Regions from separate parts of the Streptomyces sp. NPDC043176 genome, predicted to be linked through region 2. Evidence: riboswitches for the same ligand, from Rfam matches in the RefSeq annotation. Region 2 holds a riboswitch; each other region holds the start of a gene.

Region 1 (7,253 bases), on a different contig from region 2:
TGCGGGCGGCCGCGCGGACGTACCGCGAGGCGATCCGCGCGGCGGAGGGGCTGTGACCGGGGCGCCGCGCCGGCGGAGGCCGAGTGCCGCCGGGGCGCCGGGCCTGACGGCCCTGATGCCGCTGTTCTTCGGCTGGGAGCCGGCGGGCGACGGCGCTCCGCGTGGCTGCGGATCGTCTTCGCGCCGTGCGCGCTGCTGATGGCCGTGGAGCCGGCGTGGTGCGCGGTGCGGCGCACGCGCGCCAGGAGCTGAGCTCCGGTTCAGGCGTCGCGCGGGGCGCGGGCGTCCGGGTTGTGCCAGAGCGGGGCGGGCGGGCCGAGGAGGCGTTCGGCGGCGGTGTGGGGGCGGGTGGTGAAGCGGCCCACCGGCGGCAGGGTGTCGTGGTGCGTGCGGGCCGGGTCGGTGCCGAGCTCTTCGAGCAGCTCGGAGACCTCGGTCACGAAGGCGGGCGGGCCGGCGAGGTACACGTCGTGGGCCGGCCAGTGGACGCAGGCCCGCAGGGCCTGGAGCAGCCGCTCGGTCGCCTGGTCGCGGCGCCGGCGGGGCGCGGGCGTGATGTAGGTGACGTTCAGGCCGGGGAGGCGTTCCTTCAGGAGTTCGGCCTCCGCACGCGCGTAGAGGTACTCCTTGGCGCGGGCCACGACGAACAGCCGGCCCTCGAGTGCCGGCTCGGCGACGGCGGCCTCCTCCAGGAGGGCCTTCACCGGCGCCCAGCCCGTACCGGCGCACAGGTAGGTGCGCAGTCCGCCCGGCGCCGTCCGGGCGGTGAGGCCGCCGCCGGGGGCGCTGAGCCGCAGGACCTCGCCCGGTCCGGTCTCGGCGACGAGCGCCGTGCTCATCGCGCCGCCCGGGACGCGGCTCACGTGCAGGTCGACCGTGCCGTCCGGGCGGGGCGCGTTGGCGAGCGAGTAGGTGCGCCAGACGCGGGGGACGCGCAGCGAGCTGACGCTGACGTACTGGCCGGGGAGGTACGGCAGGGGCCGGCGGGGGCGGAGGGTGAGGACGGCCAGGTCGTCGCCGTACCGCTCGTGGCGGACGACGTCCGCGTCCCACCAGGACGGCTCGCCGGCCGCGGCCGCCTCGTCGGCGCCGGCCAGCATCAGCTCGGAGACCAGCCCGTACGCCTCGGTCCAGGCCTTCTCGGCGTCCACCGTCCAGGCGGAGCCGGCGGCGTGCGCGAAGGCGGCGAGGAGGCTCTCGCCGACGGCGGCGTACAGCGCGGGGGAGGCCAGGAACTTGCGGTGGTCGCGGCCCAGCTGCCCCAGATAGGGGCCGAGGCCGGGGTTCTCCAGGTGCGTCACCACGTGGGTGAGCGCGGCGAAGAGCCGGTCGCGCTGCGGGAGCATGTCCTCGGGGAACAGCTCGCGCACACCCGGGTTGTTCCAGAACAGGTGTGAGTAGAAGAAGGTGACGGCTTGTTCGGCCCGTCTCTCGACGACGGCGAACGACGCTCTGAGCAGCTGGGGATCCACCGGCACGAATCTAGGGCACGACCTGTACCCCTTGATCACAGGTTCTCCACGAACGTGCGGTACGGGGGCCGCCCTGTACGGTCGTGACGTGAGTACGCCCCCCGGCCCCGCCCCCGCCCCCGAGCTCTTCACCTGGGAGTTCGCCAGCGATCCGTACCCCGCCTACGCCTGGCTGCGGGAGCACGCGCCCGTGCACCGGACGACACTGCCCAGCGGGGTGGAGGCCTGGCTGGTGACCCGGTACGCCGACGCCCGGCAGGCCCTCGCCGACCAGCGGCTCTCCAAGAACCCCGCGCACCACGACGAGTCCCCGCACGCGAAGGGGAAGACGGGCATCCCCGGCGAGCGCAAGGCCGAGCTGATGACCCATCTGCTCAACATCGACCCGCCGGACCACACCCGGCTGCGACGGCTGGTGTCGAAGGCCTTCACCCCCCGCCGGGTCGCGGAGTTCGCGCCGCGCGTGCAGGAGCTGACCGACCGGCTCATCGACTCGTTCGCGGAGCGGGGTTCGGCCGACCTCATCCACGAGTTCGCGTTCCCGCTGCCGATCTACGCGATCTGCGACCTCCTCGGCGTCCCGCCGGAGGACCAGGACGACTTCCGGGACTGGGCCGGGATGATGATCCGCCACGGCGGCGGGCCGCGCGGCGGGGTCGCGCGGTCGGTGAAGAAGATGCGCGGCTACCTGGCGGAGCTGATCCACCGGAAGCGCGAGGAGTCCGGCGAGGACCTCATCTCGGGGCTCATCAAGGCCTCCGACCACGGCGAGCACCTCACCGAGAACGAGGCCGCCGCCATGGCCTTCATCATTCTCTTCGCCGGCTTCGAGACCACCGTGAACCTCATCGGCAACGGGGTCTACCAGCTGCTGCGGCACCTCGGGCAGCGCGAGCGGCTCCAGGCCTCGATCGCGGCGGGGGAGACGGGGCTCCTGGAGACGGGCGTCGAGGAACTGCTGCGGTTCGACGGGCCGGTGGAGATGGCGACCTGGCGGTACGCGACGCGGGCGCTGACCATCGGCGGGCAGGAGATCCCGGCGGGCGACCCGGTGCTCGTCGTGCTCGCCGCCGCCAACCGGGACCCGGAGCGGTTCACGGGACCGGACGTCCTGGACCTCACCCGGCGCGACAACCAGCACCTGGGGTACGGGCACGGCATCCACTACTGCCTGGGCGCCCCGCTCGCCCGGCTGGAGGGACAGACGGCGCTGGCGACCCTCCTGACGCGCCTGCCGGACCTGCGACTTGCCGTCGACCCGGACGAACTCCGGTGGCGCGGTGGGCTCATCATGCGGGGATTGCGGACACTTCCGGTGGAATTCTCCCCTTCCGGACCCTCGCGATGAACTGACGGATCGTCAAAACTGTGATCTTCACGTGATCGGGGGTCCACCGACTTGTGACGAGCGTTCGAATACGGCTACCTTCGCCGCAGTCTTCAGCCGTCACGCGAAAGGCGCTTCTATGCGTTCCGGGAACGGACGACACCGTCGCCCCCGTCAGGCCCCCGCTCTTGTCGTCGCCGCCGGTGTGACCGGCTCCGCCATGGCGCTGCCGCTGCTCGCCACGGGATCCGCCTCCGCCGCCGACGCCTCCACCTGGGACCGCGTCGCCGAGTGCGAGTCCGGTGGCCAGTGGAGCGCCAACTTCGGCAACGGGATGTACGGCGGGCTCCAGTTCACCCAGGACAGCTGGGAGCGGAACGGCGGCCTGGCGTACGCGCCCAGCCCCGACCTGGCCAGCCGCGCCCAGCAGATCACGGTGGCCGAGAAGGCCCTTGCCAAGGGCAGCACCGAGTGGGCGACCTGTGCGCCGATCGCCGGTCTGACGAACGACGGCAAGGGCACCGGCGTCGACCCGGGCCCGACGGCCGTCCCGGCGGCCCCCGCGGGGCCCGTCGCCGAGTCGAACCGGACCGACGGCCTGTCGGCGGGCTCCGCGGGCACCTCCCGGGCCGCCCAGGCGCCGAGGACGGCCATGGCCGCCCCGACGCCCGCCGCGCCCACCACGCCCACCGCTCCGGAGACCCCGGACGCCTCCGTCACCCCGGGCGCGCCCACCACGCCCGGTACGTCGACGACCCCGGGCACGCCCGATGCGTCCGTTACGCCTGGTATGCCTGTTTCCCCCGGGGCGACCGGGGGTGACGTGTCGTCGGCCACGCCCGGATCCGGCAAGCACCGGGGCGAGGCCGCACCGGAGGAAACCGGCAAGCCGGGCACTTCATCGGAATCCGGGCGACACGCCTCGTCCACGGACAAGCCAGCCGAAAGCTCCACCATCACGCCGTCGACTGACGGCGTGGTGGATTCGGGCACAACGGACAGTCAGGACACTTCGGCCGAGTACACCGTGCAGCCCGGTGACAGCCTGTCCGACATCGCGCAGTCGAACGAACTGCCCGGAGGCTGGGCGGCCCTCTATGACGCCAACAGGCAGACGGTGGGCGCCGATCCGGACCTGATCCTGCCTGGTCAGAGCCTTGAGCTGACGACGGATCCGGCGACGGCCGCCGGGTAGTTCAGGGCCGTATGTCCGGTTCTGGGCAAGTGAGACATGGGTCTCTTCGCCTCAACTGGCGTGTCCTGTCCGTGACCTTTGCCTCCGTCACCTCTCACCTGCGCAAACGCCCCCCACCGGAGGGCAGGTAGGGGCGGTATTTCCGCAATGCGCCTCTTTGAACTTCCGGTGGGTCTGTGTCTACGGTCTTAACCGCTCGCCACCGCGGGCCCCGTCGACCGAAACGCCGAATCCTGCCGTCGGCCGATGGGAACAGTCGTCGCGTAAGCGCCGAAGGCAGGAGTGGGGGACCCAAGGTAAGTGCCGGTCCCGGCCGTCGAGACAGACGGCCGATGACCGGCTTGGGGTGAAGCCGCGTGCTAGGACACGCGGCCGGGCAACTTTCCGGCCCGAACCCGACAGCTCACCTCACAGGCGTCGGTGAGGAGAATCTCCATGCTGTTTTCCGGCAAGGGCAAACATCGTCGTCCCTCCAAGGCCACCCAGGTCGCCACGCTCGTCGGCATCACCGGTGTCGCCGTCGCCGCCCCGCTGATGACCGCGGGCACCGCGTCGGCCGCCACGGCCTCCGAGTGGGACCGCGTCGCCCAGTGCGAGTCCGGCGGCAACTGGTCCATCAACACCGGCAACGGCTACTACGGCGGCCTGCAGTTCTCGGCCTCCACCTGGGCCGCGTACGGCGGCACCGCCTACGCCTCGACCGCCAACCAGGCGTCGAAGTCCCAGCAGATCGCCATCGCCGAGAAGGTCCTCGCGGGCCAGGGCAAGGGCGCGTGGCCGAGCTGCGGCGTGGGTCTCTCCAACGCCGCCTACAGCGGCGGCACCGAGGCTCCCGAGCGCACGGCCACCAAGCCGACCACCCGCAGCGAGCAGCGCCAGGCCCCGAAGAAGGCCACGGCCACGAAGAAGGCCGCCTCCGCCAAGAAGGCCACGGCCCAGCGGACCGTCACCACCCCGGCCGGCGCGACGGTCAAGCAGGGCGACGGCGAGTACCGGGTCAAGGCCGGCGACACGCTCGGCACCATCGCCCAGGCGCACGGCGTCCAGGGCGGCTGGGCGACCCTCTACGACCTGAACAAGGACGTCGTCGCCGACGCCGACCTCATCTACGTGGGTCAGCAGCTCCACCTGAAGTGAGTGCGGCGGCCCGCGTGAGTCCGGCGGCTCACGCGGACCCGACGACCCTCCCGCGGTGACCACCCCGCCCGGCGCGCTCTCCCCCGTGCGCGCCGGAGCGGGGTTCCGTCGTGCAGGGGGCCCGTCCGGCGCCCGTAGAAGGGGCACCTAGCGGTTACCGTCCAGTAGATCTGAGGCCCTTCGTCCCCAGATGCATGCCCTTGGGTCCTTTTTCGTCCCAGGGTGCGGGCGCCCGGCGGGCTGGAGCCCCCGGGGCGGTTAGGCTCTTGCCGCAAGGCCAAGCGACCTGCATCGACCTTGCGTCACTTCCAGCGTCACATCCCAGAAGGAGATGCTCGTGCCGTCCATCGACGTCGTCGTAGCCCGGGAAATCCTGGACTCCCGAGGCAACCCCACGGTCGAGGTCGAGGTCGGCCTCGACGACGGCAGCACCGGCCGTGCTGCCGTTCCGTCCGGCGCCTCCACCGGTGCCTTCGAGGCCATCGAGCTTCGCGACGGGGACCCCAACCGCTACCTCGGCAAGGGTGTCGAGAAGGCCGTCCTCGCCGTCATCGAGCAGATCGGCCCGGAGCTCGTCGGCTACGACGCCACCGAGCAGCGCCTGATCGACCAGGCCATGTTCGACCTGGACGCCACGGAGAACAAGGGCTCGCTCGGCGCCAACGCCATCCTCGGCGTCTCCCTCGCCGTCGCGCACGCCGCCTCCGAGGCCAGCGACCTCCCCCTCTTCCGCTACCTCGGCGGCCCGAACGCGCACCTGCTGCCCGTTCCGATGATGAACATCCTCAACGGTGGGTCGCACGCCGACTCCAACGTGGACATCCAGGAGTTCATGATCGCCCCGATCGGCGCGGAGTCCTTCTCCGAGGCCCTTCGCTGGGGTGCGGAGATCTACCACACGCTCAAGGGCGTGCTGAAGCGCAAGGGCCTCTCCACCGGTCTCGGCGACGAGGGCGGCTTCGCCCCCAACCTCGAGTCGAACCGCGCCGCCCTCGACCTCATCGTCGAGGCCATCAAGGAGGCCGGCTACACCCCGGGCACCGACGTGGCGCTCGCGCTCGACGTCGCCGCGTCCGAGTTCTACAAGGACGGCGTCTACGAGTTCGAGGGCAAGTCCCGCTCGGCCGCCGAGATGACCGAGTACTACGAGGAGCTCGTCTCCGCGTACCCGATGGTCTCCATCGAGGACCCGCTGTTCGAGGACGACTGGGCGGGCTGGAAGGTCCTCACCGACAAGCTGGGCACCAAGGTCCAGATCGTCGGCGACGACCTCTTCGTCACCAACCCGGAGCGCCTGGCCCGCGGCATCGAGGAGGGCACCGCGAACGCCCTCCTGGTCAAGGTCAACCAGATCGGCTCGCTGACCGAGACCCTCGACGCCGTCGAGCTCGCCCAGCGCAACGGCTTCAAGTGCATGATGTCCCACCGCTCCGGCGAGACCGAGGACGTCACCATCGCCGACCTCGCCGTCGCCGTGAACTGCGGTCAGATCAAGACCGGCGCCCCGGCTCGCTCGGACCGCGTCGCCAAGTACAACCAGCTGCTGCGCATCGAGGAGATCCTCGACGACGCCGCGGTCTACGCCGGCCGCAGCGCCTTCCCGCGCTTCAAGGGCTGAGCCTCTCCGAAGAGCGGCTCCGTGCTTTGCGTCCGGAGAATTGAACAGGGAGCAAAGGCGTAGCGAAGCGAAGCGTCCCCGCACTCGGTCCCGTACCGTGTGCGGGGACGTACGCGTGAACAGGGGAGGCGACACGAGATGGCCGCGAAGGACCGGGACCGGTTCTCGACCGCGACCCGGATCAGACTGCTCGGCGAGCAGACCGCCGCCCGTGTCTACCGCTCCCAGACCCGCCGTCAGGCCCGCCGCTCCCGGCTCACCGGCCGCGCGGCCTTCCTCGCCCTCGTCGTCTGCTCCCTCGTCGTGGCCCTCGCCTATCCCATGCGGAGCTACGTCTCCCAGCAGGGCGAGATCGCCGAACAGGAGCGCAAGGCCGCCGAGGCCGCCCGGCGGGTCGAGGAACTCCGGGACGAGAAGGCCCGCCTCCAGGACCCGGCCTACGTCCGCCGCCTCGCCCGCGAGCACCTGCACTACGTGCTCCCCGGCGAGACCGGCTTCACCGTG
Region 2 (7,253 bases):
ATGGAGGTGCCCGTCATGGACGCCCGCCACATCCTGCCCGAGTTCACCGAGCGGACCGGCTTCGGAACCCGCACCCTCGACCCGTACTCCAAGCTCCTCGAGTCCCGGATCGTCTTCCTCGGCACGCCCATCGACGAGACCTCCGCCAACGACGTCATCGCCCAGCTCCTGCACCTCGACCACGCGGCTCCCGGCCAGGACATCTCGCTGTACATCAACTCCCCCGGCGGGTCGATCAGTGCGATGACCGCGATCTACGACACGATGCGGACGCTCGCCTGCGACGTGGAGACCACCTGCCTCGGGCAGGCCGTGTTCACCGCCGCCGTGCTCCTCGCCGCCGGCACCCCGGGCAAGCGCATGATGCTGCCCGGCGCCCGGATCACGCTCGAACAGCCCGCCCTGGACGAGCCGCTGCGGGGGCAGCCGAGCGACCTCGACCTCCAGGCCCGCGAACTGCTCCGGCTGCGGGCCCTGGTGGCCGGGATGCTCACCGAACACACGGGCCGGAGCAGGGAGCGGATCGACGCCGACATCGATCGCCTGACGGTCCTCGACGCGTCGGCGGCCGTCGCGTACGGACTGGTCGACCACGTCCTCACGAACCGGCGGGCGTCCGCCGGCGGCACGGCGCGGTGAGGGGCCGTGGTCCCGGAACTGCCGCCGCTGCCGGCCCTGACCCGCGCCGAGGGTGATTTCGTCGACGCGTACCTCGAAGTCGTCGACCTCCTGGGCAGAATCAACCCATCCAGGGGTTCGCATACCTATGGGGCGCTGCGCGCGGCACAAGCCCTGGTGGGGCGCACCGAGGCCCTGCTCGAGGCGCTGACGCTCATGCATATACGGGGCGAGAACGAGGTACGCGCCGACACATTGACGCGCGCCCTGAGGGTGTTGGACGGCGAGCGCCGGGCCGACCGCGTCACGGTCCCACGCACTCGGCCGAGTTGACATTCCCGGGTGTCGTGTCCAGCTCCGAACGGCCGACGCGCGCCGCAGAAATCCTCGCCCGTTCGGCGTAGTCGACGAATCGACAGGAAGCGCGGGTGAGTTGCGCAACAGGTGTACACATCTGGCGGAATCGAACGTTCCACCGCAGGTGCGGGACTCGTAGGCCAAACCTCCGAAGATCGCAAAGCCCGCTTGTCCACCCGTATGGATCAGTCGTGAGGAGCCTCACATATCGCCGTTTCAGCTCGGTTTTCGCCCATGTCGTGGGTCAAGATCCCTGACGACGACAAGCCCCCGCCGCCGCGGCGGGGCGGTCCGGGCGGACGCCGAGTCCTGCCGCTGTCCCGGACGCCTGGTCGACAGGAGTGGATCGGCAGGAGTGGAGGACCCGATTTTTGCGGGACGAACGCGCTGTTCCGGCAGCGAGGCCGTTCCTTGGGGTGAAGCCGCAGCCGCGGCCGGGCATCTTCGCCAGCCCGAACCCGACAGGTCATCCTTCGCAGGCGGCTGACGAAGGGTTGCGCATGACTGCGCAGATGCACGTCCCGTCCCTGCTGTCCCGGGCCGGAGCCGTCTCGGCTCTCACCCTCGCCGCCGTCGGCGGCACGCTGCTCGCCCCAGGAGTGGCGCCGGAGGCCCAGGCAGCGACCACCCACGCGAACAAGGCACTGAGCGTCGCCGCGTCCAAGAAGGGAGCGCCGTACGGCTACGGAGCCACCGGGCCCACCAGGTTCGACTGCTCCGGTCTGACGCTCTACGCGTACAAGAAGGCGGGCAAGTGGCTGCCTCGCACCGCGCAGCAGCAGTACAACAAGACCCGGCACATCTCCGCGTCCAGCAGACAACAGGGGGACCTGGTCTTCTTCCACTCCGGTGGAAGGGTCTACCACGTGGGCATCTACGCCGGTGGCGGCAAGATCTGGCACTCGCCCAAGACGGGGTCCTGGGTGAAGCTCGACAGGATCTGGTCGTCGAAGGTCTACTACGGCCGCGTCCGCTGACGGAGCCCGGCCACTGAACCGGCCCTCGGACGGCACTGAGGAGTGGGGCCGCCGCCCCACTGCTCCGCCGCCTCCTGAGGGCCTGTCCGGCACTTCGCGAACGGTGTGTGGCCGCGTGGGGGCTCCGCCCCGGCCGGCCCGCCCTAACGGCTGGGCACGGCCGCCGCAGTCCAGGGGAGGCTGATCCAGACCGTCTTCCCGCCGTCCTCGGTCGGGGTGACGGAGAGACGGCCGCCGGCCTCGGCGGCCAGGGAGCGGATGATGACCAGGCCGCGCCCGTTGTCCTGCTGCACCGCGGCCGGAAGGCGGCGGGGCCTGCGGGGATGGCTGTCGGTCACGCCGATGTGGAGGAACTCCTCGCGGACCAGCCGGACGTCGACCGTGAAGTTCGGCGACTGGCCGAAGGTGTGGAGGACGGCGTTGGTGGCCAGCTCCGAGACGATCAGGCGGATCGCGTCGGCGGTGTCGCCGTCGCCGTCGAGGCCCCAGCCGGTGAGCACGTCCGCGACGTACCGCCGGGCCGTGGGCACCGAGGCGGGTTCGCTCGGCAGCGTGACGGATGATTCCTGGTGATCTGCCATGGCGACGCTGTCCCTTTCCCGCCGGGGAGCACACCCCGGATTGCGCTTCGCGCCAGAGTGCCACCGATCGTGCCGCCCCGAGCGGGGTTCCACCAAGATATGTCCCCATCTGTCGCCCGAAGCGGTGAACTATGCGCGCTGGGAACGCGCTTGGGCGCCCGGATGGTGTCCTGCCCGATCCAGCCGGGGCGTTCGGTGCGGGCGACGGGCGGACGGCCGGGCGCCGGGCCTGCTGAGTGTCCAGGGGGTGCCCTGTCGATCAGGCCGGGCTCGGGGGTCCGATCGACAGGACCCCCTGGACACTCAGCCGGTCGGCGCCGTCCGCAGGATCGTCTCCACCGCACGCCCGATCTGCGCGTCGGTCAGGTCCGCGCGGGCCGTGAGGCGCAGTCGCGAGATGCCGTCGGGCACCGACGGCGGCCGGAAACAGCCGACCAGCAGACCCTGTTCGCGGCAGTCCGCCGCCCAGGCGAGTGCCGCCTCCGGGGAGGGCGCGCGGACGGAGACGACGGCCGCGTCGGGCCGGGCCGAGGTGAGCCCGGCGTCGGTGAGCAGCCGGTGCAGTGTCGTCGCGACGGTACGGGCCCGCTCGGCGAGGCCCGGTTCGGCGGCGATCAGCCGCAGGCTCGCGAGCGCGCCGCCCGCGGCGGCGGGGGCGAGCCCTGTGTCGAAGATGAAGGTGCGGGCGGCGTTCACCAGGTGCTCGATCACCCGCGCGGGGCCGAGGACGGCGCCGCCCTGGCTGCCCAGGGACTTGGAGAGGGTGAGGGTGGCGACGGCGTCCTCCGCACCGGCCAGCCCCGCCTCGTGCAGGGCGCCCCTGCCTCCGGTGCCGAGGACGCCGAAGCCGTGGGCATCGTCCACCACGAGCCCGGCACCGTGCGCGCGGCAGGCCTCGGCGAGCGCGGGGAGCGGGGCCTTGTCCCCGTCGACGGAGAAGACGGAGTCGCTGACGACCAGGGCCCGCCGTCCGGGGCACGCGTCGAGGGTCTTGCGTACGGCCTCGGGGTCGGTGTGCGGGACGACGGCCGTCTCGGCGCGCGCGAGGCGGCAGCCGTCGACGATCGAGGCGTGGTTGGCGGCGTCGGAGACGATCAGGGAGCCACGGCCGCCGAGCGCGGTGAGCGCCGCCAGGTTGGCGGTGTAGCCGGAGGAGAAGACCAGGGCCGCCTCGAAGCCGCAGAAGTCGGCGAGTTCGCGCTCCAGGCGGGTGTGCAGCCGGGTGGTGCCGGTGACGAGCCGCGAGCCGGTGGAGCCGGCGCCCCAGCGCCGTGCCGCGTCGGCCGCCGCCTCGGTGACCTCCGGGCGGCGGGTGAGCCCGAGGTAGTCGTTGCTCGCCAGGTCGAGGAGTTCCGACTCCGCCGCCCGGGGCCGCAGCGTACGGACGAGACCGGCCTCCGCCCGGCGGCGCGCCTCGGCGTCGGTCCAGTCGAACGCGGTCCGGCGCGGGCCCGCGGCCCGTGCGTCGTCGGCCTGTGGCATACGGCGATCCTTTTGTAGGCAGCGGACAGACCCTAACCGGAGTATGCCGAGGTCGGGATGTGGGCATCCACACACCTCGATCGGAGGCGTTTGTTCGGATCCTCCTTGGCCCGGAGGCGGGCGGTAGGCAAGGATCTGCGGTTATGGACCTGCTGAACACGCTGGTGGAAAAGGGGCTGCGGCGCGAGCTGCCGACCCGTGAAGAAGCGCTCGCCGTGCTGGCGACCTCCGACGACGAACTGCTCGATGTGGTGGCGGCGGCCGGCAAGGTGCGTCGCCAGTGGTTCGGGCGCCGGGTGAAGCTCAACTATCTGGTCAACCTGAAGTCCGGGCTGTGCCCCGAGGACTGCTCGTACTGCTCGCAGCGCCTCGGCTCCAAGGCCGAGATCCTCAAGTACACGTGGCTGAAGCCGGACGAGGCGTCCCAGGCCGCCGCGGCGGGCGTCGCGGGCGGGGCCAAGCGGGTCTGCCTGGTGGCGAGCGGCCGCGGCCCGACGGACCGGGACGTCGAGCGGGTCGGCAAGACCATCGAGGCCATCAAGGAGCAGAACGAGGGCGTCGAGGTGTGCGCCTGTCTCGGTCTGCTCTCGGACGGCCAGGCGGAGCGCCTGCGGGAGGCCGGCGCCGACGCTTACAACCACAACCTGAACACGTCCGAGGCGACGTACGGGGACATCACCAAGACCCACACCTACGCGGACCGCGTGGACACCGTGCAGAAGGCGCACGCCGCCGGTCTGTCGGCGTGCTCGGGCCTGATCGCGGGCATGGGCGAGAGCGACGAGGACCTCGTCGACGTCGTGTACGCGCTGCGCGACCTGGACTCGGACTCGGTGCCGGTCAACTTCCTGATCCCGTTCGAGGGGACCCCGCTCGCCAAGGAGTGGAACCTCACCCCGCAGCGTTGTCTGCGGATCCTGGCGATGGTCCGGTTCGTCTGCCCCGACGTCGAGGTCCGGATCGCGGGCGGCCGTGAGGTCCACCTGCGCTCCATGCAGCCGCTGGCCCTGAACATCGCGAACTCGATCTTCCTCGGCGACTACCTGACCAGCGAGGGCCAGGCCGGCCAGGCCGACCTGGACATGATCGCGGACGCCGGCTTCGAGGTGGAGGGCGCCGGTACGACCACGCTGCCCGCCCACCGCGCGGACGCGCTCGCCGCGGCGGCCGGCGGCTGTGGTTCGCACGCCTCGGCCGAGGGCCCTGGCTGCGGCTCGCAGGCCTCCGCCGGGGGCGCCGGCTGCGGCTCGCACGCCGGTGGCGGTTGCGGTCCCTGCGGCGGTCACGCCGAGGCTCCGGCGGAGGCACCCGCCGCCGAGGCCGCGCCGAACGCCGCCCGGACCGACCTGGTGGCGGTACGCCGCCGGGGCGCCGGCACGGACCTGGCGCCGAATGCGTAACGACGAACTCCTCGCCCTGGACCGGGCGCACGTCTGGCATCCGTACGGCCCCATGCCGGGGCGGGCGGAGCCGCTGGTCGTCGCGTCCGCGTCCGGGGTGCGCCTCCGGCTCGCCGAGCCGGTCGAGGGCCAGGGCGAGCTGGTCGACGGCATGTCCTCGTGGTGGTCGGCGATCCACGGCTACAACCACCCCGTGCTCAACGAGGCGGTGCGCGGGCAGCTGGAGAAGATGAGCCACGTCATGTTCGGCGGGCTCACCCACGAACCGGCGGTGCGGCTCGCCGCCCGGCTCGTCGAGATCACCCCCGAGCCGCTGCGGCACGTCTTCCTCAGTGACTCGGGCTCCGTCTCCGTCGAGGTGGCGGCCAAGATGTGCCTGCAGTACTGGCGCTCCCTCGGCCACCCGCAGAAGCAGCGGCTCCTCACCTGGCGCGGCGGCTACCACGGGGACACCTGGCAGCCGATGTCCGTCTGCGACCCGCAGGGCGGCATGCACGAGCTGTGGACGGGCGTGCTCCAGCGGCAGGTGTTCGTGGACACCCCGCCGGCGACGTACGACGAGTCCTACGCCGAACTGCTGCGAACCGAGATCGGGCGCCACGCCCACGAACTGGCGGCCGTGATCGTGGAGCCCGTGGTCCAGGGCGCCGGCGGCATGCGCTTCCACGACCCGGGCTACCTGCGGGTGCTCCGCGAGGCGTGCGACGCACACGACGTGCTGCTCGTCTTCGACGAGATCGCGACCGGGTTCGGCCGGACGGGCAAGCTGTTCGCCGCCGATCAGGCGGGGGTCTCCCCCGATGTGATGTGCGTGGGCAAGGCGCTGACCGGCGGCTACCTGTCGATGGCGGCGACGCTCTGCACCGGCCGGGTCGCCGACGGCATCTCCCAGGGCGAGGTGCCGATCCTGGCCCACGGGCCGACGTTCATGGGGAACCCGCTCGCCTCGGCCGTCGCCCTCGCCTCCCTCGACCTGCTGCTCTCCCAGGACTGGGAGGTCGAGGTCAAGCGGATCGAGACCGGCCTGCGGGAGGGCCTCGCCCCTGCCGCCGACCTGCCGGGCGTGCGCGAGGTCCGGGTGCTCGGCGCGATCGGTGTCGTCCAGCTCGACCACGAGGTCGACATGGCGGCGGCGACGCGCGCGGCGGTCCGGGAGGGCGTGTGGCTGCGCCCGTTCCGGGACCTGATCTACACGATGCCGCCGTACGTGACCGGCAACGAGGACCTGGCCCGCATCTGCGCGGCGGTCCGCGCGGCCGCGTCGGCCGGCTGAACAGGCCGAACGGCCGAACGGAAGGACTGGGCAGCAGTGGGAATCATCGTCGTCAGCGGTACGGGGACGGAGATCGGCAAAACGGTCGTGACCGCCGCGGTGGCCGCCGCGGCAACGGCGGCGGGACGGTCCGTCGCCGTCCTGAAGCCGGCGCAGACGGGGGTCGGGCCGGACGAGCGGGGCGACGCCGACGAGGTCGTCCGGTTGTCCGGAGCCGTGACCTCCGCCGAGCTGGGCCGCTTCCCGGAGCCGCTGGCCCCCAACACGTCCGCGCGCCGGGCCGGGCTCGCACCGGTCGGGCCCCGGGAGGTCGCCGAGGCCGCCCGGAAGCTCGCCGCCGACCACGATCTGGTGCTCGTCGAGGGGGCGGGCGGGCTCCTCGTCCGTTTCGACGAGGAGGGCGGCACCCTCGCCGAGGTGGCCTCGCTCCTCGGCGCACCCGTCCTGGTCGTGGTCCCGGCCGGTCTGGGAACCCTCAACACGGCGGCCCTCACCGGCGAGGCACTCCGGGCCCGCGGGATCGAACAGCTCGGTGTGGTGGTCGGCAGCTGGCCGGCCGCGCCCG
Region 3 (7,253 bases), on a different contig from region 2:
CGCCCCGCCGGGGCTGCTGCGCCTGTCGCCGGAGGGCCTCGCGCACTCCGACGGGCTCGGGCCCGAGCTCTTCTCCCCCGCCGTACGGGCCGCGATGGCCGCGTACGAGGCGAAGTAGCGGGGGCCGGCGTGGACCTGACCCCACCCCCCGGCGTGGACCTGACCCCACCCCCCGGCAGGGACCTGCCACCGCCTCCGGGCGCGGGCCCGACCCCGCCCTCGGCGATGGACCTGACCCTGCTCTACCGGGGCCCGCTCTCGTCCTGCGACTTCGACTGCCCGTACTGCCCGTTCGCCAAGCGGCGGGACACCCCGGAGCTGCTGCGGGCGGACCGGGCGGCGCTCGAACGGTTCACCGGGTGGGCGGCCGGGCAGACCGGTGACCGGCTGCGGATCCTCTTCACCCCGTGGGGCGAGGGCCTGGTGCGCTCCTGGTACCGGCGGGCGCTGGTCGGGCTGTCCCGGCTGCCGCACGTGGAGCGGGTGGCGATCCAGACCAATCTGAGCTGCCGCACCGGGTGGCTGGCGGAGGCGGACCCGGAGAGCGTGGCGCTCTGGTGCACGTACCACCCCGGGCAGACCCCGTACGAGCGCTTCCTCGGCAAGTGCGGTGAGCTCGCGGAGCGGGGCGTCCGGTTCAGCGTCGGCGTGGTCGGTCTGCCCGAGCACGCCGGGGACGCCCGCCGGCTGCGTGCGGCGCTGCCGTCGCACGTCTACCTGTGGGTGAACGCGGCGGAGGGGCGCGCGTACACCGACGCGGAGGCGGCGGAGTGGACGCGGATCGACCCGCTCTTCCCCTACAGCCGGCGTCCGCACCGCTCGGCGGGACTGCCCTGCCGCACCGGCGAGTCGGTGGTGTCGGTGGACGGCGAGGGGACGGTGCGGCGCTGCCACTTCGTCAGGGCCGAGCTGGGGAACCTGTACGACGGCTCGTACCGCACCGCCCTGCGTCCCCGCGCCTGCCCCCTCGCCGTCTGCGACTGCCACATCGGCTACGTCCATCTGGAGACGCTGCCGCTGTACGACGTGTTCGCCGGCGGGGTCCTGGAGCGGATCCCCGCCGCCGTTCCCCCGCCGGCTCCGGTCTAGGGCCTGTCTGACCATTCCCGTCGGATCAGGCTGGGGCGTTCGGTGCGTGCGATCGGCGTGCGGCCGGGGCGCCCTCGAATGGGGTCTCCCCCGCTCGAGCGAAGCCGAGAGCTTGGGGAAGGAGCTACTTGGGCGTTTCGGCCGTGCGGCGAGCGTGCGTGCCGGGCGGTCCGGACCCGACGGGAATGGTCAGACAGGCCCTAGAGGGGCATGAGGTCGGGGCGCTTCGCCTCGACGTGGTCGCCGGAGCTCTCGCCCCTGAGCCGGCGGCCGATCCAGGGGACCAGGTACTCCTTGGCCCAGTGGATGTCGTCCTTGCGGACCTCCAGGGCGCCCCGGGGCTGCTGCGGGGGCCACGCCTGGTCCGGGTCGGCCGGCACCGGCAGGCCGAGGACCTGGGCGGCGCGCAGGGCGACCCGGGTGTGGCCGTCGGGCGAGAGGTGCAGCCGGTCGTCGTCCCAGGCGCGCCGGTCCTGGACGGACTTCAGCGACCACAGGTCGAGGACCGGGCAGCCGTAGCGGTCGGCGATCGCGCGGACGTGTCCGTTGTACGTGGCGATCTTGCCGCGCAGGTGCTTGAGGAGGATCACCTCGCGGGTGTCGAAGCCGGTGGTCACCATGACGGTGCCGACGGCGGAGGTCAGTTCGGCGACGGCGCGCTCGAAGCGCTCGGCGACGTCGTCGGGGTCCGTGCCGGGGCGGATGATGTCGTTCCCGCCGGCGCAGAAGGTCACCAGGTCGGGGGCGAGTTCCTTCGCCCGGGGGACCTGTTCCGCCACGATCTGGTCGAGGAGGCGCCCGCGTACGGCCAGGTTGGCGTAGCGGAAGGTGTCGTGCTCCGGCAGCTGGTCGGCGAGCAGTACCGCGAAGCGGTCCGCCCAGCCGACGTACGTCCCGTCGGGCCCGGGGTCTCCGACGCCCTCGGTGAAGCTGTCACCGATCGCCGCGTACGACCCGAATGCGTTCTTGTCTGTTGATCTCGAATCGTCTGCCACGGGAGCACATACTTCCCCTTCGGATGTGACCTACGCGACCGTAAGGAGGGGTTGACGCCGGGTGACATATGCCACCGATAAAGATTCTGCCAAGCCGGAATACGGCGACGGCCCGGCACAGGGGTGCCGGGCCGTCGGAGGGTGCGCGCGTCAGACGGAGACGCCGTGCTGGCGCAGGTAGGCCAGCGGGTCGACGTCGGAGCCGTAGTTCGGCGAGGTCCGGATCTCGAAGTGCAGGTGCGGGCCGGTGGAGTTGCCGGTCGAGCCGGAGAGGCCGATCTGCTGGCCGCCGGTGACGGTCTGGCCGGACGAGACGGAGAGGGAGGAGAGGTGGGCGTACTGCGAGTAGTTGCCGTCGGCGTGCTGGATGACGACCTCGTTGCCGTAGGCGCCGCTCCAGCCGGCGGAGACGACCGTGCCGGCGCCGACGGCGCGGACGGTGGTGCCGGAGGAGGCGATGAAGTCGACACCGGTGTGGTAGCCGGAGGACCACATGGAGCCGGAGGCGTGGTACGGGGTGGAGAAGCCGCCGCCGGCGACGGGCGTGACCCAGCCGGAGGCGGAGGACTGCGACGACTGGGAGGTGGAGGTCTCCGAGGTGGAGGTCTCCGAGGTGGCGGCGGCCGGGGCCGAGGCGCGCTGGTCGCCACGGGAGGCGCGCTGGGTGTCGCCGTTCTTCTCCGAGTCCTGCGAGCTCTGGGTGGTCTCGGGAGCGGCGGCCTTGGGCGCGGCGCTCTTCGGGGCGGCGGGCGCGGTGCCCTTGGCGCCGAGGGTGAGCTTCATGCCGGGCAGGATCAGCGAGGGGTCGTCGCCGACGACCCGGCGGTTGTCCGCGTACAGCCTCTGCCAGCCGCCCGCCAGGTGGTGGTCGGCGGCGATCTTCGACAGGTAGTCGCCCGGGACGACGGAGTACGTCTTCGGCGCGGCCTTGGCGGCGGCGGGGGCGGCCTGGAGGGCGGCGGGCGCCTTGACCTGGGCCGCGGCGGTGGCGACCTGGGCAGGGACGGCGGCCGGAGCGGCGTGGGCCCCGGTCGCTCCGAGGAGCGGGAGGGCGACGACGGCGCCACCGGTGCCGGCGACGGCGAATCCACGCGTGATCGGGTTGGTCCTGGGACGGCGGTGCTTACCCTTCGCGGGCATGGCGAATTCCTCTCCGGCGCCTGCGAGGTGAGCTGTCGGGTTCGGACTGGAGATGCCCGGCCGCGTTCTCACGCGGCTTCACCCCAAGCCGTCCTGCGTCCGCGGGACCGGCGTACTTACCTGGGTCCCCCGCTCCTGCCACACATGGGTGAGTGAATTCCGGACGGTGGCAGGATTCGGCGGTCCGACCGGATTGACGGTGACGCTAGACGAGGGGGTGGGCGCGGACAAGCCACTGTTTTCCGACGACATTCCACGGGGTGCCGTCCGGCTCGAATTCCGGTCACCCTGCGTGGATGACGGACCCTCGATTTCCTTTTTGCGCACGGCAATTGCTCCGGGCCTTCGGCCACGATCCGTCACTTTTATGACGCTGCTCACGCGGCGCGGCTCATCTCGCCTGCAACCAGGGCGCGTTATGGCCTAACGCCCTAAAACGGACAGATCGCTCATTACCGTCCGAGGGGGTGCGCCGTCACCGCCCCGCCTGGATGATTGGCCCAGGAACCGATCTCGCGTCGGGCACCCGAACGACGACACCCAGGAGCATCCGTGACGCAGCAGCTTCCGCAGGTACCGCCCACCGAAGCGAACGAGCCCGAGCTGGCCGGGGTCCGCAACTTCCGGGACGTGGGCGGCCTGCCGACGACGGACGGGCGCGCCGTGCGCGCCGGCCGCCTGTTCCGCAGCGGCCACCTCGCCCACGCGACCGAGAGCGACGCCGCCTTCCTCGCCACGCTGGGACTGCACACCGTCTTCGACTTCCGCAACGAGGCCGACCGGAAGGTCGAGGGCGCGGACGTCGAGCTGCCGGGCGTACGGAACGTGAACATACCGCTCAACGACCCGGCGGACGGCAAGGAGTTCTGGAAGCTGGTGCGCGACGGCGAGATCGCGCAGCTGCGGGAGATCCTCGGCGAGGGCAAGGCCGCCGACCGGATGTCCGAGTCGTACCGGAAAATGGTGATACAGCGGACGCCCGAGCACAGCCGGATCCTGCACTCGATGGCGGAGGAGAGCGTTCCCGCCCTGATGCACTGCGCGGCCGGCAAGGACCGCGCCGGCCTCTCCATCGCGATCACCCTGCTCGCCGTGGGGGTCGAGCGGGAGGCGATCGAGGCGGACTACGTGAAGTCGAACGATCCGCACCGCCGCTACAAGGTGCGCCGCAGCTCCACCGCCCCCGACGCGATGTCGCCCGAGGTGATGGAGCTGCTGAGCCCGCTGTTCGACGCGCGGGTGGAGTACCTGCGGGCCGCGTTCGAGACGATCGAGGCGACCTGGGGCACGGTGGACGCCTATCTCGCGGAGGGCCTGAAGCTGGCTCCGGAGACCCGCGAGCGGCTGCGGGAGCGGCTGCTCACGGAGGGGTGACCCCGGCCGCGCCTCCTACTGGTTCTGCCCGCCCAGCATGAAGAGCAGGTAGAGGAACCCGGCGAAGAGGTGGCCGGCGATCAGGTAGGCGAAGAGGCGGAGCACGAGGCCCTTGGGGAACTTGCCCTCTCCGCGCTCCTCGCCGGTGACCGGTGCGGACTTCTCGGACATGTCGGTCCTTTCCAGGGGAAGGGTCACACGGGATCAGCGCAGGTGCGGGGTTCCGTCGCCGAGGCACAGCTCGGCGACGGGACTCTGCATCAGCGTGTGGACGAAGAGCAGCTCGGCACCGCCGGTGGTGGCGGCGCCGATCCGGTGCGGGGTCAGCGAGTCGAAGTGCGCGCTGTCCCCGGGATCGAGGACGTGGACCGTCTCGCCGAGCGCGAGCCGCACCCGGCCCTCCAGGACGTGGATCCACTCCTCGCCGGGGTGGACCCGCACGATGTCGGCCCGGGTGGCGTACGGCACGTGGACCCGCAGGCACTGGAGGGCGCGTCCGGCGCCGCCCGCCTGGCGGTAGGTCCAGCCGCCGGCCTCGACGGGCTCGGAGCGGTCGGCCCGGACGACGGGGTCGCGCTCGGGAGGGGCCTCGCCCAGGAGCTCGGAGACCGTCGTACCGTAGATACGGGCGAGGGCGAGCAGCATCGGCAGCGAGGGCTGCCGGTTCCCCGTCTCCAGGCGTGAGAGGTGGGCGGGCGAGAGACCGGCGCGCTGGGCCGCGACCTCCAGGGTGAGCCCCCGGCGGCGACGCAGGGCCCGCAGCTGCGGGGCGACGTCGGGCAGGACGTCGGAGGCGGTGGGGTCCGGGGAGGTCTCCCCGGGGACGTGGTCCATGGGTCCATTCCGCCAGGAACGTGCCTCTGAGGCAAGTTTCTTGCCCCAGAGGCAAAATCCGGGCGATCGGTGCCGGTCAGCGCTGGGCGACCGCCTGCTTGACCAGCGTCTTCCCGAAGTCCCACATGAGCCCGCCACCGCCGTGCGCCTCGTCCATGACCGCCGTGAAGGCGGTGACGAACCGGTCCACGTCGGCCTCGTCGATGATCAGCGGCGGGATCAGCTTGATCACCTCCAGGTGGTCTCCGGACACCTGGGTGAGGATCCGGTGCCGCTGGAGCAGCGGGACGACGACCATCTGGGCGAAGAGGCCCTTGCGGGCCGTCTGGAGCATCGTCCAGCGGCCGCGCAGCCCGAGGGAGGACGGCCGGCCGAACTCGATCCCGATCATCAGACCGCGCCCGCGGATCTCGTGCAGCAGCTCGTACCGGGGCACGAGCTCCTTCAGCCGGCCGGACAGCAGGTCGCCGACGCGGCGGGCGTGGGCGACCGTGCCCTCGCGCTCCATGACCGACAGGACGGCGAGCCCGGCCGCCATGGCCTGCGCGTTCGACCCGAAGCTCGCCGAGTGGACCAGGACCCGGTCCATCGACGAGTACACCTTCTTGAAGATCCAGTCCTTGCCGAGGGTGGCCCCGACCGGCACGTAGCCGCCGGAGAGGGCCTTGGCGACGCAGACCAGGTCCGGTTCGACGCCCTCCTCGTGCTGGTACGCGTAGAAGTCGCCGGTCCTGCCGAGGCCGGTCTGCACCTCGTCCGCGATGAGCAGGGCCCCGTGGCGGTGCAGCAGCTCCTGCGCGGACCGCAGGAAGCCCGGCGGCGGCTCGTGGACGCCCTTGCCCTGGATGGGCTCGACGACGAAGGCGGCCACGTCGCCCCGGCGCAGCTCCCGCTCCAGGGCGTCGAGGTCGCCGAGGGCGATCGCGGTGTCCGGCAGGAGCGGGTCGAAGCCCTCGCGGAAGCCCCGCTCGCCGTTGACCGAGAGGGAGCCGGTGGTGAGCCCGTGGAAGGCGTGGGAGCAGTAGAGGACCCTGGGCCGCCCGGTGGCGTACCGGGCGAACTTCAGGGCGGTCTCCACGGCCTCCGTGCCGCTGTTGCCGAAGAAGACCCGGTCGAGGTGCGGGCTGTGCGCGAGCAGCCGCTCGGCGAGCAGTCCGGGGAGCGGCTGGCAGTCGAAGCGGGTGAGGTCGGCGAGCTGGGCGTCCAGGACGTCGTGGAGGGCCTTGCGGACGACGGGGTGGTGCCGTCCGAGGCCCATCACGCCGAAGCCGGCGAGCATGTCGAGGTGGTCGACGCCGTCGGCGTCCCAGAAGTGGGCGCCCTCGGCCCGCTCGTAGACCTTGTCGAAGCCGATGGTGTGCAGCATGCGCGGCAGCTGGTGGTTGAGGTACTTGGCGTGCAGCTCGTAGCGCTCGCCGCCGCGCTCGTCGAGCAGCGCCCGGAGGTCGAACTCCCCGCTCATGCCGGCCGCCTCACCCGTTGTTCCCGGAGACCGTCTCCCTGACCGCGCGCAGGGACTCCTTGAGGGAGCCCATGGTGGCGAGGACGGCGGTGGGCTCGTAGCCGCAGTGCGCCATGCAGTTGGCGCAGCGCGGGTCCCTGCCCCGGCCGTACTTGTCCCAGTCGGTCTCCTCGACGAGTTCGCGGTACGTGGGGACGTAGCCGTCGCTCATCAGATAGCAGGGGCGCTGCCAGCCGAAGAGGGAGTAGTTGGGAATGGCCCAGGCGGTGCAGGGGAAGTCGGCCTTTCCTTCCAGGAAGTCCAGGAAGAGCGGCGAGTGGTTGAGCCGCCAGCGGCGGCGGTTGCCTCCGGCGAAGGCC
Region 4 (7,253 bases), on a different contig from region 2:
TGTTCGCCGGGTAGTCCGGGACCACGCGCTTCACCACGCCCTGGAGCGTGCCGAGCGCCAGCCCGGGCGAGGACTCGTCGAGCGTGGTCAGGCAGACCACCGTCTCGTCCGCCTCCAGGGTGAGGAACTCGGAGAGCGGCGCGCCGCCCGCCAGGTTCGGGGCGCTCGCCGTGTCCGGGAGCTGCGGCAGGTCGATCACGGGGATCCGGAGCAGCCGGCCGGCCGAGGTCACCGCTCCGACGTCACCGCGCTGGGTGGCCGCCACCGCGGACAGGATCACGTCGTGCTTGACCCGGGTGGAGTCCGGGTCGACCGGGGGCAGCTCCGCCGTCGCCGTACGGGCCAGCAGGCCGGTGGAGGAGAGCAGGACCCGGCAGGGGTCGTCCGCGACCTCCAGGGACACGGCCGTGACGGGCGCGCCGGCGGACTCGAGCAGGACCGTCCGCCGGTCGGTGGCGAACTTCTTGGCGATCACGGCCAGCTCTGCCGAGACGAGCTTGCGCAGCTCGGCGTCGGAGTCGAGGATGCCGGTCAGTTCGTCGATCTCGCCGTTGAGCCGGTCGCGCTCGGTCTCCAGCTCCAGCCGGTCGAACTTGGTGAGGCGGCGCAGCGGGGTGTCCAGGATGTACTGCGTCTGGATCTCGCTCAGCGAGAAGCGCTCCATCAGGCGCTCCTTGGCCTGCGCGGAGTTCTCGCTCTCCCGGATGAGGCGGATGACCTCGTCGATGTCGAGCAGCGCGATGAGCAGGCCGAGGACGAGGTGGAGCCGGTCGCGCTTCTTGGTCCGGCGGAACTCGGAGCGGCGCCGGACGACCTCGAAGCGGTGGTCGAGGTAGACCTCGAGGAGCTCCTTGAGGCCGAGGGTGAGCGGCTGTCCGTCGACGAGCGCCACGTTGTTGATGCCGAAGGACTCCTCCATCGGCGTCAGCTTGTAGAGCTGCTCCAGGACGGCCTCGGGCACGAAGCCGTTCTTGATCTCGATGACGAGGCGCAGGCCGTGGCTGCGGTCGGTGAGGTCCTTGACGTCGGCGATGCCCTGGAGCTTCTTGGAGCCGACCAGGTCCTTGATCTTGGAGATGACCTTCTCGGGGCCGACCGTGAACGGCAGCTCGGTCACGATGATGCCCTTGCGGCGGGCCGTCACCGTCTCCACGGTCGCCGTGGCGCGGATCTTGAAGGAGCCGCGGCCCGACTCGTACGCGTCCTTGATGCCGGTGAGGCCGACGATCCGGCCGCCGGTGGGCAGGTCGGGGCCGGGCACGAACCGCATCAGGGTCTCGAGGTCGGCGCCGGGGTGCCGGATCAGGTGGCGGGCGGCCGCGATCACCTCGCCGAGGTTGTGCGGCGGCATGTTGGTCGCCATGCCGACCGCGATGCCGGACGCGCCGTTGACCAGCAGGTTCGGGTAGGCGGCGGGGAGCGCGACCGGCTCCCGCTCCTGGCCGTCGTAGTTCGGCGAGAAGTCGACCGTGTCCTCGTCGATGGACTCGGTCATGAGCAGCGCGGCCGGGGCCATCCGCGACTCGGTGTACCGCATGGCGGCCGGCGGGTCGTCGTTGCCGAGGGAGCCGAAGTTGCCGTGGCCGTCGACGAGGGGCAGCCGCATGGAGAAGGGCTGCGCCATGCGGACCATGGCGTCGTAGATCGACGCGTCACCGTGCGGGTGCAGCTTGCCCATCACCTCGCCGACGACGCGGGCGCACTTGACGAAGCCGCGGTCGGGGCGCAGGCCCATCTCGCCCATCTGGTAGACGATGCGGCGCTGGACGGGCTTCATGCCGTCGCGGGCGTCGGGCAGGGCGCGCGAGTAGATCACCGAGTACGCGTACTCGAGGAAGGAGCCCTGCATCTCGTCGACGACGTCGATGTCGAGGATTCGCTCCTCGAACGCGTCGTCCGGCGGCGGTGTCTTCGTGCTGCGGCGGGCCATCGCGGCTGCGGCTCCTTCACCAACAAGGTTGATCTGACGCGGACCATTGTGGACCGTGCCACCGACAACGCCGACCGCGACCCGGAAGAGGGACATCAGGACCCGGCGGGAACTTCGCGAGGTGTCGGCGCGCTTGCATACAGTGGCAGGACTTTTTCACATCCCGATCGAAGGGACGTACATGCCCATGGGTCACACGGCCACGGCCGAGGCCGGCTCCGGCGGCCTGACAGCGACCGAGCACCGGCTGGCGAACGGCCTGCGTGTGGTGCTCTCGGAGGACCACCTGACCCCGGTCGCCGCGGTCTGTCTCTGGTACGACGTCGGCTCGCGCCACGAGGTCGAGGGCCGCACGGGCCTCGCCCACCTCTTCGAGCACCTGATGTTCCAGGGTTCGAAGCAGGTCCACGGGAACGGCCACTTCGAGCTGGTGCAGGGCGCGGGCGGCTCGCTCAACGGCACGACGAGCTTCGAGCGCACCAACTACTTCGAGACCATGCCCACCCACCAGCTGGAGCTCGCGCTCTGGCTGGAGGCCGACCGCATGGGCTCGCTGCTGGCCGCCCTGGACGACCAGTCCATGGAGAACCAGCGGGACGTCGTCAAGAACGAGCGCCGCCAGCGGTACGACAACGTGCCGTACGGCACGGCCTTCGAGAAGCTCACCGCCCTCGCCTACCCGGAGGGCCACCCGTACCACCACACCCCGATCGGCTCGATGGCCGACCTGGACGCGGCGACGCTGGAGGACGCGCGGAACTTCTTCCGCACGTACTACGCGCCGAACAACGCGGTGCTGTCCGTCGTGGGCGACATCGACCCGGCGCAGACCCTCGCCTGGATCGAGAAGTACTTCGGCTCCATCCCGCAGCACGACGGCAAGCGGCCCCCGCGCGACGGCACGCTGCCCGACGTCATCGGCGAGCAGCTGCGCGAGGTCGTCGAGGAGGAGGTCCCGGCCCGCGCGCTGATGGCCGCCTACCGCCTGCCGCACGACGGCACGCGCGAGTGCGACGCCGCCGACCTGGCGCTGACGGTCCTGGGCGGCGGCGAGTCCTCCCGGCTGCACAACCGGCTGGTCCGCCGTGACCGCACGGCCGTCGCCGCCGGCTTCGGCCTGCTGCGGCTCGCCGGCGCGCCCTCCCTGGGCTGGCTGGACGTGAAGACGTCCGGAGGGGTCGAGGTCCCGCAGATCGAGGCGGCCGTCGACGAGGAGCTCGCCCGGTTCGCCGCGGAGGGCCCCACGCCCGAGGAGATGGAGCGCGCGCAGGCCCAGTTGGAGCGCGAGTGGCTCGACCGGCTCGGCACCGTCGCGGGCCGCGCCGACGAACTGTGCCGGTTCGCCGTGCTGTTCGGCGACCCGCAGCTCGCCCTGACCGCCGTCGACCGGGTCCTGGACGTCACCGCCGAGGAGGTGCGGGCGGTCGCCCAGGCCAAGCTGCGCCCCGACAACCGCGCGGTGCTGGTCTACGAGCCGCTGGCGACCGAGCAGAGCGACCACGCCGACGGCGATGACGAGGAAGAGGGAGCGGACCAGTGACCGACGCCGCCGTGTCTTTGACGAGCATGGACTTCCACCCGCAGCCGGAGCCGGGCGTCGCCAGGCCGTGGGCCTTCCCCGCCCCGGACCGCGGGAAGCTGGACAACGGTCTGACGCTGCTGACCAGCCACCGCCCCGGCCAGCAGGTCGTGGCCGTGGAGATCTTCGTGCCGGCCCCGCTGGACGCGGAGCCGGCCGGCCTCGACGGCGTCGCCACCATCATGGCCCGCGCGCTCTCGGAGGGAACGGACCGGCGCAGCGCCGAGGAGTTCGCGGCCGAGCTGGAGCGCTGCGGCGCCACGCTCGACGCGCACGCCGACCACCCGGGCGTACGGGTCTCCCTGGAGGTCCCGGTCTCCCGGCTGCCCAAGGCGCTCGGGCTGCTCTCCGAGGCCCTGATCGCCCCGGCGTTCCTGGAGACCGAGGTCGAGCGCCTGGTGCGCAACCGTCTCGACGAGATCCCGCACGAGACGGCCAACCCGTCCCGCCGCGCCGCCAAGCAGCTCTCCAAGGAGCTCTTCCCGGCCGAGTCCCGGATGTCCCGGCCGCGCCAGGGCACCGAGGAGACCGTCGCCGCGATCGACGCCGCGGCCGTCCGCGCCTTCTACGAGGCGCACGTCCGGCCCGGCACGGCCACGGCCGTGGTCGTCGGCGACCTGACGGGGGTCGACCTCGACAAGGTCCTCGCGGACACGCTGGGCGCCTGGACCGGCGAGCCGGCCGAGCCGCTCCCGATGCCGCCGATCACGGCGGACGACACCGGACGGGTCGTCATCGTGGACCGCCCCGGAGCCGTCCAGACCCAGCTGCTCATCGGCCGGATCGGTCCCGACCGGCACGACCGCGTCTGGCCGGCCCAGGTCCTCGGCACGTACTGCCTGGGCGGCACCCTCACCTCGCGGCTCGACAAGGTCCTGCGCGAGGAGAAGGGCTACACGTACGGCGTGCGGGCCTTCGGCCAGGTGCTCCGCTCGGACGCCGAGGGCAACGGCGCCTCGATGCTCGCCATCAGCGGCTCCGTCGACACCCCCAACACCGGCCCGGCGCTCGGGGACCTGTGGCAGGTGCTGAGGACCCTCGCCGCCGAGGGGCTCACCGACGCCGAGCGCGAGACCGCCGTGCAGAACCTGGTGGGGGTCGCGCCGCTCAAGTACGAGACGGCCGCCTCCGTGGCCGGGACGCTGGCCGATCAGGTCGAGCAGCACCTTCCGGACGACTTCCAGGCCCAGTTGTACGCGCGCCTGGCCGAGACCGGCACGGTCGAGGCGACCGCGGCCGCGGTGAGCGCCTTCCCGGTGGACCGGCTCGTCACGGTGCTGGTGGGCGACGCGGCGGAGATCGCGGATGCGGTGCGGGAGCTCGGCATCGGCGAAGTGACCGTCGTGACGGGCTGATTCCGGCTCCGGCGTGACAACGAGAGGGCCCTGGCGGCATGTTCGCCGGGGTCCTCCCGTTTGTCCGTATTGGGATCAAGACTGATCATTTGCCCTGTGGCATGTCTTACAAAAAGCGTGTCTGGTTGGTGAATGAAAGACGATCCGCATAGCGTCGGGGCGGCTGTTCGTCAGTTGCACGTGCCGCAGCCGCGGCATCGGACAGTCATCGCCGAGTCCCCGTCAGGCGCGAGCCTGGGGAGCCGGGGACCCACATGAGTCCCTGGGGTGAATCGGACGCCTTCGTCCCGTACGGAGGGGCCCGTAGGAGACCTTCCTGCTCCGAACCCGTCAGCTAACCCGGTAGGCGAGAAGGAAGGAAAGGATCAGCCCCTACATGGCGTTCACCCGTGCCACCGGGAAGCATCGTGGTCCGAGCCGGATGGCGCGCCGCGGCGTGGGCATCGCCGGCGTCGCGACCCTCGCCACCACCGGCGTCATCGGAACCCTCGCCTCCCCGGCGCTCGCCGCCGACACGGACAACCGCTCCGCCGAGGACACCGGCCTCACCAAGGTGATCACCGAGAACTCCCTCGTGGACCGGATCGACGCCCAGGCCGCCGCCCAGGAGCAGGAGGCCGTCGAGGCCGTCGCCCAGGCGAAGGCCAAGGCCGAGGCGAAGCGCAAGGCCGAGGCCCGCGCCAAGGAGATCCGGCAGGAGCGCGAGCGCGCCGCCCGCGAGGCCGAGCGCCGCCGCCTGAACTCCTTCCAGCTTCCCGTCGCCGGCTCGTACGTCTCCACCGGCTACAAGACCGGCGGCTCCCTCTGGTCCTCCGGCAGCCACTCCGGCGTCGACTTCCACGCCGCCTACGGCAGCCGGGTCGTCTCCGTCGGCTCCGGCACCGTCGTCGAGGCCGGCTGGGGCGGCGCGTACGGCAACAACATCGTGATCCGGATGAACGACGGCACGTACACCCAGTACGGGCACCTCTCCTCCATCGGCGTCTACGTCGGCCAGACCGTCGAGCCCGGCCAGCAGATAGGCGTCTCCGGCTCGACCGGCAACTCCACCGGCCCGCACCTCCACTTCGAGGCGCGCACGAGCCCCGACTACGGCTCCGACATCAACCCGGTCGCCTACCTCCGCGCCCGCGGCGTCGAGGTCTGACCCTCCGGCCCGTTCCGCACCGCGTCGCAAAAGCCCCGGCTCGTACTGAGCCGGGGCTTTTCGCTGCCCGGAAGACGGCCGCATAAGGCGATGAATTCCGCCGGGGCTTCGGAAATCCCGGTGCGCTGCCATAGAGTCGATGGTCGGGCGCAGAACAGGCGCCGCTCGAATTGTCTCGCGCGGACCAAAGCGGAGGTCGGACATGCGCATTCCCGCGCATTCGGTATGCACGGCGATCCGGGACGACATCGTCTCCGGCGTCCACGAGCGGGGCGGCCGGCTGACCGAGGAACAACTCGCCCGCCGGTACGGGGTCTCCCGCGTCCCGGTCCGCGAGGCCCTGCGCACCCTGGAGTCCGAGGGGTTCGTCGTCACCCGCCGGCACGCGGGGGCACACGTCGCCGAGCCCACCGACCAGGAGGCGGCCGACCTCCTCGACATGCGGTCGCTGCTCGAACCGCTGGGCGCCGCGCGCGCCGCGCAGCGCCGCACCGACGCCCACCTCAAGGTCTTGCGCGGCCTGGTCAGGCTGGGGCAGGAGCGCGCCAGGCGCGGCCAGGGCGAGGACCTGCGCTCGCTCGGCGGCTGGTTCCACGAGACGCTCGCCCAGGCCTCGGGCAGCCCGGCCCTGACGGCGCTGCTCACCCAGCTGCGGCACAAGATCGCCTGGATGTACGCGGTGGACCTGCCCACGCATCCGGTGGAGGCCTGGGCCGAGCACGGTGCCATCGTGGACGCGGTGGCGCGCGGGGACGCCGAGCGGGCCAGGGCGCTCACCGTGCTGCACGCGGAACGCTCGCTGTCGCTGCACCGGCTGAAAAAGCCGGCCGGTGGCCCTGTGAGGGTTTCGCAACATGCAGTCAACACGGCGAGTGCCCGGAATTAACGAGCGCGCCGTATACAAAGAGCAGGCATTCCGCCGGTTATTCGTGCTGCCTGAAAAGGCGCTGAGAATACCGCCCGAAAGGCACCGCGAAAGGCGAATGGCCGTGTCGCCGGAATTCGGCGACACGACCATTCGTCGTGCGGGGGACCGGCTCAGACGGTCTCGGGGAGTTCGTCCAGACCCTCGGCGACCAGCTTCGCGAGACGGTCCAGCGCGACCTCGGCGCCGTCGGCGTCCGAAGCGAGGACGATCTCCTCGCCGCCCTGCGCGCCCAGGCCGAGCACCGCGAGCATGGACGCGGCGTTCACCGGGGTGCCGTCGGACTTGGCGATCGTCACCGGCACGCCGGAAGCCGT

The links. A riboswitch is a leader RNA that binds a small molecule or an ion and turns the genes downstream of it on or off. The one in region 2 is predicted to bind cyclic di-AMP.
Region 1: it holds a riboswitch for cyclic di-AMP, as region 2 does, so the genes downstream of both, AC067A_RS20320 (transglycosylase family protein) here and AC067A_RS03770 (C40 family peptidase) in region 2, are expected to answer to the same signal.
Region 3: it holds a riboswitch for cyclic di-AMP, as region 2 does, so the genes downstream of both, AC067A_RS29915 (LysM peptidoglycan-binding domain-containing M23 family metallopeptidase) here and AC067A_RS03770 (C40 family peptidase) in region 2, are expected to answer to the same signal.
Region 4: it holds a riboswitch for cyclic di-AMP, as region 2 does, so the genes downstream of both, AC067A_RS22360 (M23 family metallopeptidase) here and AC067A_RS03770 (C40 family peptidase) in region 2, are expected to answer to the same signal.

Annotation. Positions count from the first base shown of each region.
Region 1 covers NZ_JBWKCA010000011.1:233,396-240,648, forward strand. The annotation lists gene AC067A_RS20300 (nucleoside triphosphate pyrophosphohydrolase) at 1-56, shown strand, start outside; gene AC067A_RS20305 (globin domain-containing protein) at 261-1,472, opposite strand; gene AC067A_RS20310 (cytochrome P450 family protein) at 1,561-2,820, shown strand; gene AC067A_RS20315 (transglycosylase family protein) at 2,939-3,994, shown strand; cyclic di-AMP (ydaO/yuaA leader) riboswitch at 4,253-4,426, shown strand; gene AC067A_RS20320 (transglycosylase family protein) at 4,430-5,131, shown strand; gene eno (phosphopyruvate hydratase) at 5,463-6,749, shown strand; gene AC067A_RS20330 (FtsB family cell division protein) at 6,888-7,253, shown strand, end outside.
Region 2 covers NZ_JBWKCA010000002.1:256,598-263,850, reverse strand. The annotation lists gene AC067A_RS03780 (ATP-dependent Clp protease proteolytic subunit) at 1-639, shown strand; gene AC067A_RS03775 (hypothetical protein) at 646-951, shown strand; cyclic di-AMP (ydaO/yuaA leader) riboswitch at 1,291-1,472, shown strand; gene AC067A_RS03770 (C40 family peptidase) at 1,476-1,952, shown strand; gene AC067A_RS03765 (ATP-binding protein) at 2,096-2,533, opposite strand; gene AC067A_RS03760 (8-amino-7-oxononanoate synthase) at 2,837-4,015, opposite strand; gene bioB (biotin synthase BioB) at 4,159-5,415, shown strand; gene AC067A_RS03750 (adenosylmethionine--8-amino-7-oxononanoate transaminase) at 5,408-6,688, shown strand; gene bioD (dethiobiotin synthase) at 6,725-7,253, shown strand, end outside.
Region 3 covers NZ_JBWKCA010000023.1:32,085-39,337, reverse strand. The annotation lists gene AC067A_RS29930 (STM4012 family radical SAM protein) at 1-118, shown strand, start outside; gene AC067A_RS29925 (STM4011 family radical SAM protein) at 226-1,089, shown strand; gene AC067A_RS29920 (SGNH/GDSL hydrolase family protein) at 1,290-2,084, opposite strand; gene AC067A_RS29915 (LysM peptidoglycan-binding domain-containing M23 family metallopeptidase) at 2,235-3,224, opposite strand; cyclic di-AMP (ydaO/yuaA leader) riboswitch at 3,227-3,385, opposite strand; gene AC067A_RS29910 (tyrosine-protein phosphatase) at 3,777-4,598, shown strand; gene AC067A_RS29905 (DUF6126 family protein) at 4,614-4,769, opposite strand; gene AC067A_RS29900 (helix-turn-helix domain-containing protein) at 4,803-5,432, opposite strand; gene AC067A_RS29895 (aspartate aminotransferase family protein) at 5,509-6,894, opposite strand; gene hpnH (adenosyl-hopene transferase HpnH) at 6,905-7,253, opposite strand, start outside.
Region 4 covers NZ_JBWKCA010000013.1:138,899-146,151, forward strand. The annotation lists gene AC067A_RS22345 (DNA gyrase/topoisomerase IV subunit A) at 1-1,930, opposite strand, end outside; gene AC067A_RS22350 (M16 family metallopeptidase) at 2,112-3,470, shown strand; gene AC067A_RS22355 (M16 family metallopeptidase) at 3,467-4,864, shown strand; cyclic di-AMP (ydaO/yuaA leader) riboswitch at 5,064-5,228, shown strand; gene AC067A_RS22360 (M23 family metallopeptidase) at 5,241-6,011, shown strand; gene AC067A_RS22365 (GntR family transcriptional regulator) at 6,214-6,897, shown strand; gene AC067A_RS22370 (HPr family phosphocarrier protein) at 7,050-7,253, opposite strand, start outside.